One region of the Solibacillus sp. FSL W7-1436 genome, then DNA from elsewhere that is predicted to be linked to it. Evidence: predicted binding sites of a transcription regulator. Region 1 holds the regulator's gene; the other holds the start of a gene.
What was found. The regulator CtsR, encoded in region 1, represses protease genes until heat stress. The targets are predictions, from matches to a motif close to ATGGTCAATAAAGGTCAAACA.
Positions count from the first base shown of each region.

Region 2: a site for CtsR is predicted at 1,892-1,912, ahead of clpP (ATP-dependent Clp endopeptidase proteolytic subunit ClpP). Genes of this name have one in related genera too.

Region 1 is NZ_JBBOWV010000001.1:1,288,897-1,292,094, forward strand. It holds gene MKX73_RS06525 (protein arginine kinase) at 1-989, opposite strand, end outside; gene MKX73_RS06530 (UvrB/UvrC motif-containing protein) at 986-1,528, opposite strand; gene MKX73_RS06535 (CtsR family transcriptional regulator) at 1,541-2,005, opposite strand; gene MKX73_RS06540 (DUF4870 domain-containing protein) at 2,208-2,513, opposite strand; gene MKX73_RS06545 (acyltransferase) at 2,634-2,846, opposite strand; gene MKX73_RS06550 (globin-coupled sensor protein) at 3,011-3,198, shown strand, end outside.
Region 2 is NZ_JBBOWV010000001.1:715,097-718,294, reverse strand. It holds gene whiA (DNA-binding protein WhiA) at 1-485, shown strand, start outside; gene MKX73_RS03620 (HPr family phosphocarrier protein) at 649-906, shown strand; gene clpP (ATP-dependent Clp endopeptidase proteolytic subunit ClpP) at 1,213-1,803, opposite strand; tRNA gene MKX73_RS03610 (tRNA-Arg) at 1,991-2,062, shown strand; gene MKX73_RS03605 (basic amino acid ABC transporter substrate-binding protein) at 2,807-3,198, shown strand, end outside.

The DNA.
Region 1 (3,198 bases):
GTAGTACCAATATATTGCTGAATGAGTCCAGGTTGCATAATAAGCATGCACTCATTTAGTTTACGCTGTGAAATTGCTTCTAATAATCCTAAACTTACCCCAAGACGCACATTTGATAAACAGCTTGCTGCTTCTTCACTTGTTAAAATTCTTGCGTACTTCAAAGTACCAAGTGAACGGCTAAGGCGGTCTTCCAATACGGAAGGCGCTCGCATCAGCAAATTTTTGCGGGCAAGCTCTTCTTTTTTGATCACTTGCTCTACAACATCCTGAAGCTCCTGCAAAATCAAATCTTCTGATTTACCTAATGTGATCTGGTTTGATATTTGATAAATATTCCCTAAATTTTCACTGCCTTCTCCATATATACCCCGCACCACCATTCCTAACCGTGTCATCATCTGAATTAACGGATTCATCTGCTTCATCATTGTGAGTGCCGGTAAATGGAGCATAACAGAAGCTCGAAGTCCTGTTCCGACATTTGTCGGGCAGCTTGTCAAATAACCATAGCGGTCTTCATATGCATACGTAATTGACTTACTTAGGTAGCGGTCAATATTACGAGCCTTATCAAATGCCTCTTTTAAATTCATCCCTTGCATAAGGCTCTGGATGCGAATATGATCCTCTTCATTTACTAATATGCTAATGGATTCATCTTTTGTTAAAAAAAATGATCCAATTTTTTTTCTTCGTGCCAAATTCGGGCTGATCAAATGCTTCTCCACTAATATTTGGCGTTGTAAAACCGGCATATCTTTTATTTGGAAATAGGAAAACTGATATGGATTGTTATCCGAAGATAATAATGACTGCATCATTTTTTCTTCGATCAGTTGTGCTTCCTGTTCGGTAAAACTTATCGGAAATCGAGTATTGGCAATATTACGAGCAAGCCGAATGCGCGTGCTAATGACGATATCTGAATCGCTTTCGTGCTGCATCCAGCTGGGACTGGCATTCGTTAAAAAATGCTCGATGTTCATGCGTTCCCCTCACCTTCCTGTTTTATTTTACTTTCCAATTCCCTGACTTCATCACGTATGGAAGCGGCATCTTCAAAGCGTTCTTCAGCAATAGCTTGCTGCAGTGATGAACGGAGCTCTTGAATTTGTAGTTCTACTTTCTCTTTCGAAGGTCCTTCTTCCACATACCCTACATGCTGAGTACCTGCCTGAAGTCGTTCAAGTAGCTGTGGTAATTGCTCACTAAATGTTTCGTAACACTGACCGCATCCAAACTTACCTTGCTTTAAAAACTGCCGGTACGTAAACCCGCAGGAAGGACATGTTTTTGGACTGGCTGTATTCGTTGTCGTACTTTCTTTTTTTGCATTCACAGGCACAAAATTGAACCAATTTGAAATAAGCTGCTGAAGAGATGCAGGCTCTTCATTTACATCAAATTGAAATGGATGAAATTGAGTGGCACATACTTCACAGTAGTGACGCTCGACTTTTTGACCATTGTGAACTTGAGTAACGGTAACATTGGCATGACGCTGTTTACAATGCTCACATATCATAATAATCCACCTCTACTTTTCAAAAGAAATCGTTTGTAGCATTGCATGCATAATACGTGCTCTTAGCTCATCACGCAGCGGTAATGCTACTTGTAATGTGACACGATCTAAAGCGGCCTTCATAATGCTAGCTTCTCGCTCTGTAATAATGTCCTCATCCAATAACCGGAAAATAATACGTTCAGCATTAGTCTGGGCAATGGCGTTACCTATTTGTGTTTCCATTTCGTCAAGTAAATTTTTCTTAGAGTGGATTGTTACACGCAAAATCCGAATATAACCGCCACCACCCCGCTTACTCTCTACATAGTAGCCATGCTCGGTCGTGAAACGTGTATTGATAACGTAATTGATTTGGGAAGGAGCACAGGCAAATTGCTTTGCTAATTCATTTCGCTTTATTTCAATAAGTCCCTGTCCCTCTAATTCAATAACTTCCTTCAAATACCCTTCAATTATGTCAGATATATTCCTCATGCTGTCTCTCACCTCTCATCAACTGACTTTGACTATCTTTGACTTAAATATACAATATTTATTTTTTGAAATGCAACTAATCACTCTTGTTTTAGGTTTCCCTATTTTCACACTAATAAATCCCTATTTATGTAAAAAAGCGATAAGGTGTTTTTAAACAAACCTTACCGCTTTATATGAACTTTGCCAAATTGAGGGTAAATTATACCCAGCGACCGACAATTGGATAATTCCAATGCTGATCAGATAATGCTTTTACAATACCGATGACCGGTGCAATCCAGAAAATAAGTAAAAATACTAACAGGAATGGTAAACCGATTAATACTACAGAAAGAGCTCCTGCAATCGCAATTAGAATTCCGAATACAACCTGGAATAGCAACGCTTGGATTGCTGTACGCTTTACTTCATCTTCAGAACTTATTAAGAAAAACAGAATCGGTACAAGGAACGGCGCAAAGAATGCACTGGCATGAATGATGATTTTCGACCATTTAGATTCCATTTGTTATCAACCTCACTTTAGTTTATTAGCTTATTTACGGATAATATTCATAAAAGTTTCATAGAGAGGACAAAAATCCCGAATTTTATTTCGAGATTTCCAAGTGACATCTATAGTTATTCAGTATGGGCCTCTATCTTTCGGGTTGTCCCCTTCCTGAGGGAATAAAAAATATGAAATAACCGCGGTTAGGATGGTTGCTCCAATAACTATTAAAATCCGGTCGCGACCGCCTACTTCTGCATAATTGTTGACGAGCATAATATAAGATGCAATCGCCACCCCAAGAGACAATGGTAAAACAAACTTCAAACGTCCTTTATGAAACTTCATTTATACAACGCCTTTCACTATTTACTGCATCATTTTAATAGTTATTATATTACCTCAAATACAAATTACTGTAAATTTTTAATCTTTATAGAAATATTACTGATATTATCCGATATAAGCAGTAAAATAGTATTATTTAATAAATAGATGAAACGAGGAAGAACATGGGTATTCTGTTTTCAAGAGCAACAAAAGTTTCAAACAAGCCTTATTTTGATATAGCCAATTATGAGCAGCAAGTAAATCTGGATGTTTCAAACTATCCTGACTTACATAAACAGCTTCAACTGCTAAAATTAACGACAGAGGATTTGGCCGTGATTAAACAGCTGGAACCTTTTGCACAACAGGT
Region 2 (3,198 bases), 570 kb from region 1:
TATATAAGGAGCACGGGGAAGCGTTGGCAGAGCTGATGAACCGATACGATCTGAATGCGAAAACGATCGAACGTAAAAAAGGCTTTGTGACGTATTTGAAAGAAGCCGAAAAGATTTCGGATTTTATGAATTTAGTCGGTGCTGTACAGGCAATGCTGAAGTTTGAGGATGTACGGATCATTAGAGATATGCGTAACAGTGTAAACCGTATTGTAAACTGTGAAACAGCCAACTTAAATAAAACAATAGGCGCGGCGCTGCGGCAAGTGGAAAATATCCGCTATATTGATAATGCGGTAGGTCTTGACCAGCTGCCGGAAAAACTGCGTGAAATTGCACGTCTTCGTGTGGAATATCAGGACGTGACGTTAAAAGAGCTCGGTGAAATGGTTTCAACTGGCGTTGTCAGTAAATCAGGCGTCAATCATCGTCTGCGCAAAATCGATGAAATCGCGGATGCGCTCCGTCGTGGAGAGAGTATTTAAATTCTCATAAAGATACGGGGCACGAAGCAAGTACATGGAGGGGCGCAAAAGAAAAAATTGGTAACGATTTCATAAAAGATGTTTCCAATTGTTGTTCTTTTCGGACAATTTCGTTAAGATAAACTTAGAAGCGATGAACGGTTGTGAAAGGGAGTATTTCAACATGATTGAAAAACAAGTAGAAGTAAAGTTAAAATCGGGCTTACAAGCAAGACAGGCCGCTTTGTTCGTCCAAGAGGCGAATCGTTATAAAGCAGATGTCTATTTACAAAAAGATACGAAAAAAGTGAATGCGAAGTCGATTATGGGCATTATGAGCCTTGCGGTTGCAAAAGGCACAGTTGTCACATTATGGGCTGACGGTCATGACGAAGAAAAAGCAATCGACGCACTACAACTTCTAATTGAAAAAGCGGATTGATACAAAAGAGCTAGCATAAAAGTAAAAATTTCATTGGTAAGGAAAAAATCCTTGTTATGAAACGGATATTTTGGAAAATTGATTGGAATGCAGGGCGACTCCTGCGGGAATAGCGTGACGCCTGAGACTACAGGCTCAGGCCACGCCCGCGGAAAGCGTCCCGGAATGGAAATCAATTTTTACGCACAGCGAAAAAATGCCATTTTTCTCCCAGAGAGAAAAATGGCATTTTTGGATTATGTCTTATATTATTTTTTGAATACAAAAAAGCATACAAGACGAATCTTGTATGCTTGAATGAATTGATTATTTTAATTGGTTACGCTCATAAATTTTATCGATAAGACCGTACTCTAATGCTTGCTGTGCAGACATGAAGTTGTCACGATCTGTGTCGCGTGCCAACGTTTCGTAATCTTGGCCACTGTTTTCAGCCATGATACGGTTTAATTTTTCACGTAAGTGTAAAATACGTTTTGCAGCGATTTCGATTTCTGTTGCTTGACCTTGTGCTCCGCCAAGTGGTTGGTGAATCATTACTTCTGCGTTTGGTAATGCGACACGCTTGCCTTTTGCACCAGCAGAAAGCAGGAATGCACCCATTGAAGCAGCCATACCGATACAGATTGTTGATACATCAGGTTTGATGAAGTTCATCGTATCGTAGATCGCCATACCTGAAGTGATAGAGCCACCTGGTGAGTTGATATACAGGTAGATGTCTTTATCAGGATCTTCAGCTTCTAAAAATAGTAGCTGTGCTACGATTGAGTTCGCAACATTATCGTCAATCCCACTACCTAATAAAATGATGCGGTCTTTAAGTAAACGTGAATAAATGTCATATGCACGTTCGCCGCGGTTTGTTTGTTCAATAACTGTAGGAATTAAGTTCATTGAAAAATCCTCCCTTTGTTAAAGCTTATATTCGATAACTTTTGCTGAAATTGACAAATATTTCAGCTGTAAACCTATCATACACGTATTAGTCAGTTATGGTCAAATATAAACTCTGATTTTTACAGTTGAAAATAAAGGGTTCCATCTGTATAATGAAAAAAGTTGCTCATATACTTATTTATATGTCCTCGTGGTGTAATGGATAACACTTCAGATTCCGGTTCTGAGGCTGGGGGTTCGATTCCCTCCGAGGGCGCTTTCTTTTTAAAGATTATTATTGACCAGTAATAAGTGAAAATAATCTTTCTCTTCCATTTTTCTACAGTTTAATTTTGACGCTACACTATAAGTTTCCGAAACTAATCTAATTTAAACGCTCTTCACCCAAAAAATAAAATTTCTTTGTAAAAAAGCACTTTTCCTACTTGAAATATATGCTGGAAATTAGTACATTATTAAATGTTGTGTTTTTACAAAACTAGTTAGATAGACCATACTATCATGTCCCTTTAGGGGGCACCATTTTACTGTTTTAATATACGTTTCAATATCAATTGCAAAAAATCATCTGAGGCTTTTTTGCAATAGAGAATGAAGTTTTAGTAGGATAGAAGGAATCACTGTACCGGTTCTTTTTATCCTTCATTCGTTCTCTAACTAAAAATAATTATTCAAGGCTGCATGAGAGGGAGGTCCTCTTGTGCGGTCTTTTTTATTGGAGTGAAAATTTACCTGTAAGATTGACATATCCTATAAAAAACAGGGAATATATGTAATGAAATATGTGTCTTCACAAGAAAGAAATACAATAATGAAATAGTAATATAGTGAATAAATATTAAATTATATGCAAATATACCGTCAATTTTGTTATAATAATTCATCATACTGCAATAATAATCAATTTTTTAAAAATTAAATGTTGTATATTAATTGCGGAATTAATATAATTGAACATGTTATTAACAAAAAAACTACTACATCCAGGAGGATATTCATAATGAGTACTAGAAAACTATTTAAATGGGCAGCACCTTTAGCAGCAGCCTCTATGATTTTAACGGCGTGTGGAGCGGACGAATCTTCATCAACAGGTGATAAAGAATATAAGAAAATTGTTGCAGGTACGGAAGCTACATATGCACCATTTGAATACTTAGATGATAAAGGCAATGTTGTCGGATTAGATTCAGAGATTTTAGCGGCGATCGGCGAAGAGATGGGCATCGAAACAGAAGTGAAGAATGTGGGCTGGGACTCAATGATGAGCCAAGTAACAAATGGTGAAGTGGATATGGGTGCAGCGGCTATTACAATTACAGACGAGCGTAAACAATCATATGACTTTACAGATCCTTACTATGAAGCGACTTTATTGATCGTGACAAAAGA